DNA from 2 places in the Sporosarcina sp. NCCP-2331 genome. Region 2 is predicted to be linked to the other one. Evidence: predicted binding sites of a transcription regulator. Region 2 holds the regulator's gene; the other holds the start of a gene.
The links. The regulator LexA, encoded in region 2, represses DNA repair genes until DNA is damaged. The targets are predictions, from matches to a motif close to CGAACATATGTTCG.
Positions count from the first base shown of each region.

Region 1: a site for LexA is predicted at 6,226-6,239, ahead of NCCP2331_RS16620 (RpnC/YadD family protein). Genes of this name have one in related genera too.

Region 1 is NZ_BRCD01000038.1:14,656-22,725, reverse strand. Features, by position in the region: gene NCCP2331_RS16660 (class I adenylate-forming enzyme family protein) at 1-1,025, opposite strand, end outside; gene NCCP2331_RS16655 (acyl-CoA dehydrogenase family protein) at 1,041-2,636, opposite strand; gene NCCP2331_RS16650 (Rpn family recombination-promoting nuclease/putative transposase) at 3,089-3,523, opposite strand; gene NCCP2331_RS16645 (YnfA family protein) at 3,767-4,093, shown strand; gene NCCP2331_RS16640 (hypothetical protein) at 4,202-4,486, shown strand; gene NCCP2331_RS16635 (metal-dependent hydrolase) at 4,607-5,248, opposite strand; gene NCCP2331_RS16630 (winged helix-turn-helix transcriptional regulator) at 5,487-5,810, shown strand; gene NCCP2331_RS16625 (hypothetical protein) at 5,880-6,110, opposite strand; gene NCCP2331_RS16620 (RpnC/YadD family protein) at 6,304-7,263, shown strand; gene NCCP2331_RS16615 (zinc-dependent alcohol dehydrogenase) at 7,433-8,070, opposite strand, start outside.
Region 2 is NZ_BRCD01000002.1:14,432-22,501, forward strand. Features, by position in the region: gene sirA (sporulation inhibitor of replication protein SirA) at 1-127, opposite strand, end outside; gene tkt (transketolase) at 295-2,301, opposite strand; gene NCCP2331_RS01270 (DUF896 domain-containing protein) at 2,408-2,644, opposite strand; gene NCCP2331_RS01275 (YneB family resolvase-like protein) at 2,711-3,364, opposite strand; gene yneA (cell division suppressor protein YneA) at 3,357-3,677, opposite strand; gene lexA (transcriptional repressor LexA) at 3,874-4,494, shown strand; gene NCCP2331_RS01290 (methionine gamma-lyase family protein) at 4,541-5,800, opposite strand; gene hfq (RNA chaperone Hfq) at 5,897-6,121, opposite strand; gene miaA (tRNA (adenosine(37)-N6)-dimethylallyltransferase MiaA) at 6,163-7,095, opposite strand; gene NCCP2331_RS01305 (alpha/beta hydrolase) at 7,079-8,005, opposite strand.

The sequences.
Region 1 (8,070 bases), on a different contig from region 2:
AAGTTCTCTTTCGTTTCCGTATCCACGATTCTGACTGTCCCGTGCATGACCGGTTTGCCCATCGAATCAAATTTCCCGGGGTCCTGCGTCTCTCTCCAAAACGTGACTGCGCCCGCATACTCTGTAATGCCGTACACTTGCTGTACAGGTATCCCCATCTCCCTGAATCCTAAGATCAATGGAGCAGATACAGCAGATGAACCGCATGTAATGTTGCGCACGGACGAAATATCTGATTTGACTGCCGGATAGGTTTGCAGCAAGTAGGTCAGCATCGCAGGAACCGTCATCATCGTCGTGATTTTCTCTTTTTCAATCACTTTCCATGCCCCGATTGGATCAAAGTCTTCTATCAGCACCATCATGGCGCCTGTATGAATATTAGTGATTAACGGTGCTAATCCGCCGATGTGGAAAAATGGAGCCACCATCAGGAATCGGTCTGTCTCGCGCCAATCAATGGTGTGCGACAAACCAATAGAAGCAGCCAGCAGATTAGTATGCGAAAGCAAAGCCCCTTTTGGTTTGCCGGTAGTTCCTGAAGTGTACATGATGAGAATCGGCTCATCTCCTTCCGATAGATAATCCGGTTCCTCCTTTTTCTGCTGCCAGACATCTGTAAAGGAAGGGGTGGTCGTATCCGAAATATAATGAACAGCCGGAATTGTATTCTTCAAATCCTCTACGACTGGTTGAAAAGCTTTATCATGAACTACTAATTTGGCATCGCTGTGTGTGAGAATATACTCCAATTCTTCCTGTCCGAGACGCCAATTGACCATAACCGAGAGGACACCGATTTTTGCTGCACCGAAGAAAGCGGCAATCGCTTGTTCATTGTTTTTGCATAGGATAGCCATTTTATCGCCCGGCTGCAAGCCTTTATCCAATAAATAGCCGGCAAATGAATTCGCCCGTTCATTCATCTCTGAAAACGTCATCGCAAGGTCTCCATGCACAAAACCGACCTTGTCTCCCATCATGACTGACCTGTCTTTCAAAATACTTCCAATGTTCATCGCCATACGACATGCACCCCTTTATATTGTGTTGAGCAGTTCCTCTCTGACAATCGGCAGTTCTGTAAACGGTTCTGTTACGGCATACTGAAATGATAAAAACAACTCTTCCCACAGCAACTCCCAATTTCTTGCCGCATTTTTATTCGACGAATCAGGACGGCCGGTAAGTCCCGCAGTCATCAGCTCTTCAATCCGCCTGCTGTATTGTTCCACTTCGGGCAGAGACAGATGCGGGAACATTGCCTCCACTATCTTCTCAACTGACAGCGTTTTTCGCACTTTTGCCAGATCCTTGTAGACTTGCGTTAACAGGACATTTCGCGGCCCTTCCCACAGCTCATTGACCATGCTGTCACGGAACAATCTCGGAATCGCCGAGAAATCTTCAATCGCCCCATGCCCGCCAAAGATCGATATCGCCAGCCGGAGCTGATCTGCCGCTTCCTTCGCTGAATAAATTTTCTGCAATAAAATCAGTTCCCGCAGTGCAAACTTCTGCAATTCATCATATTCATCTTGTTCGGAAAACATTTTGTACATATGAAAAGCTGTCGCTGTCATCCGCTTGGCTGCCCCTTCGAGCTCATCCAACTGAGCGGCGGCCATCGGGAATTCATCAATCTTCCGGTCAAACACCTGCCTGAAACGCCCATACAGTTTTGCCTCTCTGGCAGCACGCATGACGAATGAAGCACTGGAAAAACCGATATCCAATCGCGAACGTGTCAGTACGATGCCAACCGCCAAGGCAACGCCGCGGTTTTCAGGTCCGATACGATACGCAACGGCTCCATCATAGTCGATTTCCCCTGAAGGTAGCTCGGTTGTCCCTAATTTCCATTTCAACCGGTTGATGCGATAGCCATTCCGCTTTTCATTCGGCTGATCGCCGGGAAGATAGGAAGGGACCACGAATACCGCTACATGATCCGTCCCCTCTATTCTTGCCGTCACGACAGAGTAATCTGCATGCACTGCGGAACAAAAGAACTTGTTGCCGTACAATCGGTAATTTGATCCGTCGGGAACAGCCTGCAGGATATTGGCCGGGATATTCGAGCCCCCCTGAATTTCAGACATGAACTGCGCTCCGACTGCAAACTTCCCGTCGATACCCTCTTTTGCATGCTTATGAATGGCCCTGACCTCGTCAGGCACTTCGTCATAAAACTGCTCAATCAATGCAATAAGTCCATCCGTACAGGCAATGGGACAGGTGATTCCCGCTTCGCCATTCCCATGCAATAAATATCTTTTCACTATGCCTTCATAAGGCAGCTGTGCAGAAGAGAATAATCCCTCTCCAAATACATCCTCACTCAGCCGCACTGCTTCCGCCGGCCGTACAATCCGATCAATACGGTGATTATATGCATCATATTGACGCAGCTTCGGATGATTCTCCGGTCTGGCAATCTCATTGGTCACTTTCCGCCACGAAGTCGATAATTTCTCAGAAAACGGCTCCAGCCGGCCGAGCTGCTGCTCCCATTGATTTCCCGAAAGATTGGACAGCACATTCAACAAAAATGGATTATCCAAATCATTGAGCCGATCCCTACCCTCAAGAAATGTATCGAACGTATACTGTTTCTTACTTTTCAAACTAGACATGAAATCACTCCCCATTACAGAATATTCTATCATCTATTATTTAAAAGTAAACATTGTTTACTTAAATATTTTTATTTCTTTTCTTAACTTAAACGCATCAAAATTTAGAATCCAAAAGAGCATCGTAAGCAGACTGATGCCTGCTTGCGATGCTCTATTGAGTAAATCTTTTAATGTATGTCTGTGCGCAAAAGGTATTCAGAATAGCGTATAAATTGTGTGGTGCACAGACACTGCAAAATGAATCTAAATCTAAGACTTGGCATCAACATGGTTTGTCAATGTTGTGCACGTGAAGAGATTTGCTATTCTGACCACTTATCTTCTTATAAATATTCCCGTACCTCGTTCAGACTTTCAAAACCGTCATCGCTCATAATTTTCAGCACGATTGCTTTGAGGACAGGGATATCTAATTCTTGAATCCCAGCGCTAATATCACGCGGCACTTTTTAAAATTTAGCAATCAAACCCTGATCAACCATTTCGATTAAACTTGCCCGCATGCCTATTTCTAAGCCTTTTTCCATGCCTTCTTCTCTCCACATATCAGCTAACGTCATCGCGATTTCGCTCCCTTCCTGATAGGTTGTTTCCACTTCTTTTAAAAGTTCCTCTACGTCTTTTTTGGTCAAACTTTTTGCAGCACTTGCTATATACCGAATCATCGTTTCAAAGTATTCTATTCCTGTCTGACGGTCTTCTAACTCATTCAAATAATTAACAGAACGATAAAAAGATTGTAATATTTTTTCATTATCCAACGTGAAAATATCACGTAAAAGAGTTAAACCAATTCGGGTTTGCACTGCACCTTTCATTTCTCCATCCGAGTAACCTGAAATATCGTATAGTAAGTAATCGAAATCCGGAACATGCATTTTTATTTCGGATTTCTCAGCTTCACGTACTTATCCACCTTTCAATGAAATGCTCTTCTATATAGTATACAATTTCGAATAGACGAACTCCAATTAGATAGGCGTTTTCGTTCAATACTGGATCGTTTCTAAATTGCGCGGTAACCATGTACCTTTCCTTAGAATAGTGTCTAAATTGTGTGGCGCACAGGCACCGCAGAATGAGCCAGGCCGGTTGTTTGGAGCCATCACGAAATGAGGTTGTTAAAAATGTTTTATGCTATTATTATTTTTCTTTTAGCCGGTGTTGCTGAAATTGGCGGGGGCTATCTGATCTGGCAGTGGCTGCGGGAGGGTAAATCTGCTGTTTGGGGACTCTTCGGAGGGATTACATTAGTATTATATGGCGTGGTCATTACATTCCAGACATTCCCCTCTTTTGGCAGGGTTTACGCGGCGTACGGAGGAGTTTTTGTCTTTCTGTCTGTGCTGTGGGGATGGGGCATTGATAAAAAGACACCTGATTTGTATGATTTGATAGGAGCAGGAATCTGCTTGCTCGGTGTTTCCGTGATTTTGTTTGCACCCCGTCAATGACAGTATGATTTCTTCGCAAATACCGCCATTTGGTTGAAATTATGAATCTATTTACTAGCCCATTCCGTCTTAATTGATAAGAATATTAGTGTGAATGGTGGCGTAATTATGTGGTTACTATTAGGACTTATTGCCATAACAGCAACTTGTATAAATCTTTATATGTATGGTTCAGGCAAAGATTATAAATTGGCGATGGCAATGGGATTATCATTTACCGCACTAACAGTTGTTGCAGATTACCGTATGGTGTCCGATTGGGTGAAGGCGGAAGATTGGGCTGCGCTATCAGATGTGGTGCCTACGATGGCAGCAGCGTTGTGGATATTGACGATTATATCGATTTTATTAAATATCACTCCTGTACTTTTAGAGCGAAAAAATAAAAAATGAATACTTAATTAATAAGTTCAGAAGGAATATAGCCAATAAGAAACGCTCGTCTAAGCGCTTCTTATTGGCTATTCCTATTATTCAACTTGTATCGGAACATGCACATAATCAAATTGTTAATTAAAACTCCTGCTTCCACAGCGGCAAAAACCATTTAACACCCCGCCGGTTGACGGGAAGTATCTTCATGTCAGCGATCAGATGGCTGATGTAGCCGGCAAGCCCCGCAGCGACCAGGCCGTCGATGGGCCACTGCGCGTCCAGCTGCTTCAGTATGAACGCGTAGAAAACGACGCCGATAACGGAGTGCGTGTACGACCGGTGCGGCAGGAATGACGCGAATATGATATAGCTGCCGGCAAGCAGGATGCCGGTGGACTGGCCGAGGACGAAGCCCAGCAGCATGACGAGTATACCGGTAATCGTGAGCATCCGCCGCTGTGTGATGAGACGCGAAACGATGAGCAGCAGGAGTCCGATGCTGCCGTACAGATAAATATCGCGGTCGAGCCCCTCTGTCACCGCCCGGTAGCCGAGTGTCGCGAGGATGACGATACCCGCGGACTCCATCAGCCATTTGCTCACTTTTTTGCTGAGTGTAATCCGGTTGCTTGCCAGCCCGTTCGTGTCGAGATCGGGAACAACACCCGAGATCCCGCCGACTGCTGCGCCAATCAATGCAGTGCTGATGTCAGGCTGTGCGGCGTAACCCGCGACAGCGCCGGCAGCCGTGCCGATAAGTAGATGTGAAGTGCCTTTCATATGTAAACCTCTCTGGCTGTATAGTGTACGGCCGAATAAAGAACGTATATTCGCCCCGCCTGTTTCAGTATAAACGATTGCCGTATGGAATGGGAAATATAAATTCATCGTGCCTGTGTGCGACACAACTCGAAAACTATTCTGAATATTTTTCAAATTGTGTGACGCACAGGCACAGTTTCAATCCGAGTATCCTTTTCCGGCCCACTGTCTATATAGAGGGAAAAGGAGTGACGATATGCTACATTATTTGGAAGGCCATACCGAATTCAACAACAGGGAAGAAATGGAGTTTGCAGTCAGGGAACACGTCAGAAGAAATTGGCAGAGGCTGAACAGGATGGACCGGGAAGTTTTCGAATTAATCCGGTTGAACTCCGGGTCGTATATGGCGGCACATTTGACACAAAGGGAAATGGAGGAAGAACTCGGCGTATCGAATTCCACGGTCCGGCGGGTGATGCGGAAGCTGATCGAACTCGGAATGATTCGGCGGATTCCGTTCACTGAACCCGAGACGCAGGGGCCGGGCGCGAATATTTATGTGATTTTGCCGGTTTGAATGAAATGTAGAATCAAACAAAAAAACGAGCTGAAAGGAAGCTATATCCTGCCGGCTCATTTTTTCACCTTACCATACCAACTCCTCAAACAATTCACCCATAAGCCTGCCGTCAATCATCCCCTGCTCAAAAAGCTGCTCATGGCCGCTGAATTCCTGACTGTAAGAATCCTTCGATCTGGTCAGGTAGGATTTTCCCGGCGTGTGGCTGATCCAATATTCTTCACCCTGATAATAAAAGTTCAGTTCTTCTCCTATCGAAATCAACTCCCGGAACTCTTCGTATTCATTCGCTGTCATGATTTTTCGCTTCTTTCTATTCAAATTATTTTTCTTATTATAGCATCTATTCTCCTGTAAAGTTTCTTCTCATTCATTAAAAACTTCAATTTTCAGATAATTATACGAAATCGCTTGAACGTACGTTCTGATTATAGTACAATGAAACTAAGTAGTCAGTAAATTATGAAAGGAGCGGGAGGACATCGTCATCATGCATGTTAAGGAACAACCTGCAATATATGCCGTTGACCAAGATGGATTGTGGAAGAAAGTAATTGGAGATTTATTTGAAGACTTTCTGCTGTTTTTCAATCCTGACCTGCATGCACATATTGATTTTACAAAACCGCCTGACTTTCTTCAGCAAGAGCTTTTTCAGTTAGTCAACGATAGGAAAAAAGGTCGCGGAGTCGCCGATCAGATTGTAAAAGTGCAAATGAAAGAAGGTTCAGAGCAGTGGGTTCTTATCCATGTAGAAGTTCAGGGTGCCGACCAGGAAGATTTTTCAGCCCGTATGTTCCAGTATTTTTATCGCATTTATGACCGTTACCGCGAAAAGATCTTCGCCCTTGCCATTATGACAGCTCCACACGAAAGCAAAGCACCTGCTGATTTCCACTATCAATTTTTTGGAACGACGCTTCAATACGCGTATACTACTCGTAAACTCCTGGATTATTCCGAAGAGGAACTTGAGAAATCCGACAAGTTGTTCAGTAAAGTCGTGATGGCTGCAAAGTACCTTCATTTGACAAAAGACCAGGAGCAGCAGCGCTACCAATTCAAAATGAAATTGATGCGGGACATCGTCCGAAATGAGAAATATCCGCGCACTGCGGTCCAGGCTGTATTCCATTTCATTGATTACTTGTTGAAATTGCCAAAGGACTTAGAACTAAAACTGGCGCAAACTATGTATCCTATCTTAGGAGAGGAGGAACAGCTCATGGAACTCTATAATAAGGAAAATGCCTCCCCCACCATCTCGAATGCTTTTCACATGGAACGAGTGGAAGGCAGATTGGAAGGACGGTTGGAAGGCGAGAAGAAAGCACGTTTTCATGTTGTACAGAACATGCTGAAGAAGGATTGGTCCATTGAAGATATAGCCGATGTAACAGGGCTTTCTGAAGAAGATATATTGGCAATCCGTGATGAAATGGTTCAGTAAATTAGGTGCCTATGTGTAACACGACTTTTTCACAACTCCGAATAGTGATCAAATCGTGTGACACACAGGTGCGTTTTAAATCTTCCGTTGCACTTCCACTCTGTGCACCACTATCCACAAGCCCATCAAAAAATCCCTCCTCCGATAGTCGGCGAAAGGATTTGTGGTTTCAAGGTTTTAGAATCACTTTGATGCATTCATCTTCATGCTCATAGAAAGTATCATAGGCTTTTGAAGCTTCTTCAAGCGGCAGGACGTGGGTGATGATATCGGTCGGGTCGATTTCACCGTTCGTGATTTTGTCGAACAGCGTCGGCATATAGTGCACGACCGGTGCCTGCCCCATTCGCAGATTGATGTTGCGTTCAAAGAGGAAACCGAGCGGGAACATATTGTAAAGCGATCCATATACGCCCGTCAGCTGAATCGTGCCGAATTTCCGGACGGAGTGGTAGGCGATGTCGATGGCACTCAGTGTTCCGCCCTGCACTTTCAATTTCTGGCCGACTTTTTCGAGAACATTCTTTTTCCCGTCCATGCCGACACAGTCAATGACAACATCCGCACCGCCGCTTGTCAGTTCTTTCATTTGCTGTCCAATTTCATCTACTTCGTCGAAATTAAATATTTCCACATTATTCGTCTTCTTCGCATGCTGCAGCCGATACGGCACATGATCGATTGCGATAACCCGTTCCGCGCCTTTCATCCAGGCAAATTTTTGCGTCAATAATCCGACAGGTCCCGAGCCGAGGACGATAACTGTGTCTCCTTTTTTCACGCCGGCATGCTCGACACTCCAGTAAG
Region 2 (8,070 bases):
ATAAATATTCAATTTCCTGATAGTTAGTAGAAGGACCCACCGCTAACAAATCAAATAGTAACCGTTCACGTCCCATTATGAAGGATTGATACTCTGCTTTAATTTTAAAAATTTCATATTTCCTCATAACGAACACCTCCTGATTACTATCATAGAGCTTGTCTCACTAAATTCTTGTCAGATGGCGGAAAACTTCCTCACTATTATTGTCGGAAAGTTGCGAAGCCCATCTCATCTGAAATATAAAAAACACATCCTTCCGCAAGAAACGAAGGGATGTGTTTTATAAATTAATTATTGATTTTGAAGTTTTTTAAATTGCTTCACTACGTTCTCTACAGTGAAACCGTATTTTTCAATGACAAGATCGCCGGGTGCACTTGCGCCGAACGTATCGATTGCCATAACCGACCCTTCATCGCCGGCATATTTATGCCATCCGAGCGAAGCGCCCATTTCAATTGCCAAACGTTTCTTCACTGATTTCGGGAGAACAGAATCCTTATATGCCTGATCTTGTTTTTCAAATAGATCCCAAGAAGGCATAGAAACTACACTGACATCGATGTTTTGTTTTTTTAGAGCCTGCTGTGCTTCCGCTGCCAAACTGACTTCAGATCCACTCGCAATCAAAATACCATCAGCAATTTCTTTAGAAGCAGGAGACACGACATATGCCCCTTTTTGTACAGATTCCATTGCCAATTCTTTTGACTTCGGAAGTACTTTCAGGTTTTGTCTGGAGAGTACCAGAACCGTTGGAGTGTTTTTAGACGTTACGGCTGTATACCAAGCGGCAGATGTCTCATTGCCGTCTGCCGGACGAATAATAGATAAGCCGGGCATCGCACGCAATGAAGCCAGCTGTTCAACCGGTTCATGTGTAGGACCGTCTTCTCCGACTGCCACGCTGTCGTGAGTAAAAACATATGTGACAGGCAGACCCATCAGGGCAGACAGGCGAATTGCAGGTCTTACATAGTCACTGAACACAAAGAATGTACCGCCAAAGACAGTAACTCCACCGTGTAAAGCCATTCCGTTCAATGCTGTACCCATGGCAAATTCACGAACGCCGAACCAAATATTTCGTCCTTCATAATTTTCAGAAGAGAAATCTCCAGCATTTTTAATAGAAGTTTTATTCGAACCCGCAAGATCGGCACTTCCGCCGAACAAAGAAGGCAATACAGAAGCCAGCGCATTAATGGAATCTCCGGAAGCCGAACGAGTCGCAACTGAAGCACCTGCCTCATAGACAGGCATGCCTTCTTTCAAGTCAGAAGGCAGTTCGCCGGCAATAGCCGTTTTCAATTGTGCTGCCAATTCCTTATGTTCATTTTCATATTGACTGAACAGTTCGTTCCACTGATTTTCCGATTTCACGCCTAGTTCTTCGGATGTTTCTTTAAAACGGTCATATACTTCATCCGGAACATGGAAATCTTCCTCAAATGTCCACTTGTAGTAATCTTTTGTCAACGCTAGTTCATCTTCACCAAGCGGGGCGCCGTGAACGTCAGATTTACCTGATTTATTTGGCGAGCCATATCCGATGACTGTTTTTACTTCTATGATCGTAGGACCGCCGGTGTTTCCTTTTGCTTCTTCAATCGCGCCGGAAACCGAATTGATGTCATTGCCGTCGTCTACACGAAGATAATTCCAGCCGTATGATTCGAAACGTTTTTTGATATTTTCAGAGAATGACATGCCTAAGTCGCCGTCCAATGAAATATCATTACTATCATAAAGTATGATTAATTTGTCCAGCTGCAAGTGGCCGGCTAGTGAAATTGCCTCAGCTGCCACACCTTCCATCAGATCTCCATCACCGCAAAGGGCATATGTGTAATGATCAACGATGTCAAAACCAGGTTTATTGTATGTTGCGGCTAAATGTTTCTCAGCCATTGCCATACCTACAGCCATACCAATTCCTTGTCCTAGAGGTCCTGTTGTAGCTTCTACACCTGCTGTGTGTTTGTACTCCGGATGCCCTGGTGTTTTTGAATCCCACTGTCTAAAATTCTTAATATCATCGATTGTCAAACCATACCCGCTTAAATGAAGCAGGCTGTAGAGCAGCATCGAACCGTGGCCTGCCGAAAGAACAAAACGGTCGCGGTTAAACCATTGGGGATTTGACGGATTATGGTGTAAGTACTTTGTCCATAAGGTGTATGCCATTGGTGCTGCACCCATAGGAAGACCCGGGTGTCCGGAGTTCGCTTTTTCGATCGCATCGATTGATAGCGTTCGGATTGTTGTTATTGCCAGTTGATCGATTTTTTCGGTCATTCTGTACATCCTTTCCGTACTGTCTCTTCTGATTATGTTTGTGAGTATTCCTTCTCTAGTGTAGTCAATTCCTTAACCAATTACAATATTAATCAGCTGTCAATACTTAATTTAACGGTTTATGACCGGCCTGTGCTTTTTTGACCTTTTCTGGCGTCACATCATTACCTTCTGCATCGATCACTTTGACAGATTCAATTGTTTCCCGCATGCTTGAACGAAATGTTTCTAAATATTCTTTTCGAAGCTGTGTCTGTTCCTTCGCTTCTTCAATTGACAGACCTGTCGTTTTCGACTTATTAGCAAGCTCATTGATTCGACTAATTTTCTTTTCTGATAGCATCTTTAAGAACCTCCAAAATTTCTTGTTTATTAAAATGTAAACAACCTGGAGGAAAAGTGCAACAGATTAGTGTTCCTTCTCTATAAACTCTTTATATCTTCTATGAACGGTAGCTTTGCTGACTGAGTGGCCAAGTCCGTTCAATACAGATGCTATTTCTTCAAAGGTCAGCCCCTTATCGCGCAACGAAATAATTTCTTCTATTGGAATAACTAATCGTTCTCTGCCGGGACCTTTATCAATATTATGTAAGTTTTTTGATGGGTCATAACCTTTTTGGACAGCCCGCTTCATGCCTCTTCGAATTTTCGCATTATGCAGTTTACGCTGATATTCTTCAACGATTGCCAGAATTTCAAGCAGCATCGTATCCATTTCATTGAGTTCTATCGTCCCGTTTGAATGATTGGATATCACGGTGGTCTGCGATTTAGCTATAACGTGCAAAATAGCCACTCTGGCGTTGCCGCGTCCAAGACGGGTTTCGTCCTGTACAAGCAATGCATCGATTTTTTCATTCTGTAGCTGATCGAGCAGAGCAAGCAGTCCGTCCCGGTCCATTTCATAACCGCTTTGCCGATCAGTAAAAATACCGGCACATTCATAGGAAAGTTCCACCGCTAATTGCTCCAGTTCTTCCTGCTGCCTCACCAGAGACTGTTCCTGCGTTTCTTTTTCTGTACTCACACGGCAATATATCACACATTTCTTGTTATTCATTTGCTCCCTCTCCCATTTCAGCCAGCCTATGATCGGGCTGTCTGTCCATCTTAACAGGCAGACGCAGCAAGTCACCGGATTTGATCTGGTCACTCTTCAGCTCATTCAAGGATTTTACTTGTTCAATCCAATGGTGAGGAGGCGTCTTGGCGTCTGCATAATTCGCTGCCAGATCCCATAATGTGTCACCATCGTCAATAACTATTTCCATATACCCTTCATCTGATGACAACTTGTCCAATTGGTAGGCCGCCACGGATAGAATAACTACTATAAGTACAATAAAAAAATAATTTTCTTTAAAGAATCTCATGCTGAATCCTCCTATTACTCTATTTTTAGAATGCATGTTCGGAATGCTTGTTCTCAATTATAAGAGAACATACGATTGGCTGTCAAGCAAAATTCGAACCTTTGTTTGATTACTAGCCGAACGCATGTTATACTATATTCAAAATACTTGTTGGATATTTCGATTTACCGGCAAACCAATTGAAGAGGTGAATGAATTGAAGAAAATTTCTAAAAGACAGGAAGAAATACTTGCTTTCATTAAAGATGAAGTCCGTTTAAAAGGATATCCGCCATCCGTAAGGGAAATCGGAGAAGCAGTCGGTCTTGCATCCAGCTCTACTGTGCACGGCCACTTGTCACGTCTGGAGAACAAAGGATTTATCCGGCGGGACCCGACGAAGCCCCGTGCGATAGAAATATTAGATCCCGAAGGCCTTGAAGAATTAAAAGGCGGGGTCATGCATGTTCCATTGATTGGTAAAGTTACTGCAGGTGCTCCGATAACTGCTATTGAAAATATAGAAGAGTACTTTCCGCTGCCGGACAGTTTCGGCTCTTCAGATGATGAAATCTTCATGCTTGAGATTGTTGGAGAGAGTATGATTGAAGCAGGCATCTTGAATGGCGACCGTGTGATTGTCAGACAGACTCATTCCGCTATGAACGGCGAAATTGTAGTAGCTATGACTGAGGAAGATGAAGCAACGGTGAAACGTTTCTTTAAAGAGAAGGACTATTTCCGTCTGCAGCCTGAAAACTCGTCTATGGAACCGATTATCGTTGACCAAGTATCGATACTCGGGAAAGTTGTCGGAGTTTATCGGATGATTCATTAAAAAAAGTGTATCGAAAACCATTATGGTTTTTGATACACTTTTTGTTTTATATCAGTTTTTGTTCCAAAAGCTGCTCAGTAGATGCCAGCACAGCAGCTTTGACATGTTCATATGTCAGTCCGCCCTGTATATAAGCGGTATAAGGCGATCTGATGGGGCCGTCAGCTGTCAGCTCGATGCTGGAACCCTGGATAAACGTGCCGGCGGCCATAATGACGTCATCCGAATAGCCCGGCATATAAGATGGTTCAGGCGCATAGTGGGCATTTATTGGAGAATTGTCCTGTATCATCCGGCAGAATGTGATCATCTGTTCCGGTGTTGAAAAGTTTACCGATTGGATGAGATCTGTGCGCTGCACGCTGTAGTGCGGTGTCGTGTCCATTCCAAACTGTTCAAAGAAAGCAGCAGTAAACAATGCGCCTTTGACTGCCTGGCTCACCACATGGGGTGCCAGGAAAAAGCCCTGATACATTTCGAGTAATGTATCCAGTGATGCTCCGGCTTCTGCGCCAAGTCCCGGAGAAGTCATTCGGTACGCACATTTTTCTACCAGTTCTTTTTTTCCTGCTATATATCCGCCGGTTCTCACTAAGCCGCCGCCCGGATTTTTAATAAGTGAACCAGCCATCAAATCGGCGCCTGCTTCCGTCGGTTCCTGCAGCTCCACAAATTCACCATAGCAATTGTCCACGAAGATGACGACATCTTCTTTTATTTTGCGTATCTCTTGAATCATTTCTCTAATTTCATGTATCCGGAATGATGGATTGCTCGAATAGCCTTTTGAGCGCTGAATTGCGACTATTTTTGTTTTGGAAGAAATCGCTTCTTCAGCTTTCTCATAATCCACTTTGCCGTCTTCTTTCAAATCGATATGCCGATATGAAATTTGGTAGTCTTCCAGTGAACCAGTATCTTTGCCGTTTCCTGAAATGATTGATTCCAGTGTATCGTACGGTTTGCCGGTGATATAGATCAATTCATCCCCCGGACGGAGTATACCGAACAAACTGATGGTAATGGCATGAGTGCCTGAAATGATTTGATTTCGGACAAGACAGTCTTCTGCCCCGAAAACATCTGCATAGACCTGTTCAAGAGTATCACGCCCGCTGTCATCGTAGCCGTAGCCTGTTGAACCGGACAGATGAAAGTCACTGACTTTATTCTGCTTGAAAGCCTGAAGCACTTTTCGCTGATTATAAAAAGCGATTTCTTCTACTTTTTTTACATAAGGTGCAATTTTCTGCTCTGCTTCGTAAGATTTCTGAAGCAGTTCTTCATTGATCGGTGCGATTTGCATAGGTAGTACCTCTTTTCATTTTGTTCAACATCTATTTTAGCAGAAGGAGCCGGGTTGCCCTACTAAAGAACATAAAAAAACAGGCATCAGCCTGTTTTACTGTTCATCTTTTAAAATAACGGGTTTTGCCGGTGCATAGGTTGATATCGCATGTTTATAGATGAGTTGCTGTTTTCCGTCTGATTCCAGCAAGACCGTATAATTGTCATAGGACTTGATCAAGCCTTTCAATTGAAAACCATTCAATAGAAAAACCGTAACAAACGTGTTGTTCTTCCGTAAAGAATTCAAAAACGTATCCTGCATATTCCCTTGTGCCATTCAATTGCCTCCCTATATCTATTACATGAATTATTCCCCACTTACTTCTTAAAACCCTTTATTATTTCACATGTTTTTCGAAAAATTTCATCCGTTGGCTGGTCGGCCTCCACCCACTCCACAGGAAGTTTATTGCGGAAATAAGTCAGCTGCCGTTTTGCATAGTTACGGGTGTTTTTTTTGACTGCTTCAATCGCCTGTTCTTTTGTCAGATGACCGTCAAAATAAGAGATCAATTCCTTATAACCGATTGCCTGGACTGACTGCGTATTTCGAATTCCGCGATTCCACAGCTCTTCCACTTCCGCAAATAGCCCCGCTTCCACCATCAAGTCTACCCGGTGATTGATGCGTTCATACAGCATTTCCCGCGGAAGATCGAGTCCGATAATAAGCTCATTGTACATCGGTTCATTTCCTTGCTGCTGCTCATGTTCTTGCTTCGTCTGTCCCGTCACTTCCAAAATCTCAAGCGCACGGATTAACCGCCTGTGATTATTCGGATGGATGATTTCTGCACTTTTAGGATCCAGTTCCGCCAGTCTGCTGTGCAGTACGGCAGATCCGAACTCCTCCAATTCATTTTCCAGTCTGGCACGCACCTCAGGATCAGCTGCCTGCTCTGTGAAGCGATAATCAAATAAAACCGCCTGAATATACATTCCGCTGCCTCCGACAATGACCGGCAGTTTCCCTCTCGACTGAATATCTGCAATCCATCCTCTTACTACCTGTTGATATTCTGCTACGGAAAAACTTTCTGTCGGCTCTTTTACATCAAAGAAATGATGAGGAATTCCCTGCATTTCAGACGGCTGGATTTTCGCGGTGCCTATATCCAGCTCCTTGTATACCTGCATTGCATCACCGTTGATAATTTCACCGTTCAGTTCTTTGGCCAATGCCGTGCTTAGGGCCGTCTTCCCTGATGCAGTCGGCCCCGCTACTGCAATTACATCAATTACTCCGTTCATGCTGTTCCATCCACCCGACTATATACTTGAATACTTCGTGCCGATTTGTCTCCTGCAGCATTTCATGACGTCCGCCTTCATACAGCTGAACCGTCACACTCTCCTGCCCGGCCTTGATAAACTGTTTCGCTGTTTTCCAAACACCTTTTCCTCCGTTGCCGACAGGATCTTCAGTACCCGATACTAATAAAATAGGCAGATCATGCGGGATGTTCTGAAGGAGTTCAGGTGATTCAATTGAATTCATGCCTTCGAGAAGCACCCGGAACAGCTGGGCAGTCGGTACAAATCCGCAGGCTTCATCCTCTACATAATCCTGCACGCTTTCTTTGTCCCTTGACAACCAGGCGAATGAAGACTCTTCAGGGAAAAGTTTAGAATAACTGCCGAATATCATGTTATTCAGAAATTCATCCGGCTCCTGATCAGACAACCTGCTCTCTCTATATTCTGACAGCAGCTTTCCTGCAAAGCCCACTGGTTTCGCGTTACTTCCTGTTCCGGATAAAACAACTTCATCCACCGCATTTCCATACAGCTGAATGAAACGTCTGACTACGAAAGAACCCATACTGTGCCCAATTATGATAATCGGCAGATCGGGTCCGTCCGCGCGATAATCTTGAAGTACTTCAAATGCGTCGTCAACCAAATGATCAAATGTCGCATTTTCTCCCAGATAGCCATATGGATGATAGTTGGCTGCAGCTGTTTTGCCATGTCCTCTTTGATCATGCACAACGACTTCATATCCATTGGAAGCCAAATAATCCATAAACTGCTCATATCGCCTTGAATGTTCCGCCAGCCCATGCACCAGATGAACCCGGGCTTTTTTCAATCCTTCAGGCTTTTTGCACTTACTGTAAATGATTGTCCCGTCACGCATCTCCATCCATTTTTCATTCACTGTGATCCACTTCCCTTCGCTACTGCAATCGCGTTTATTATAGCATGTAAATCAACGGTTTTTTT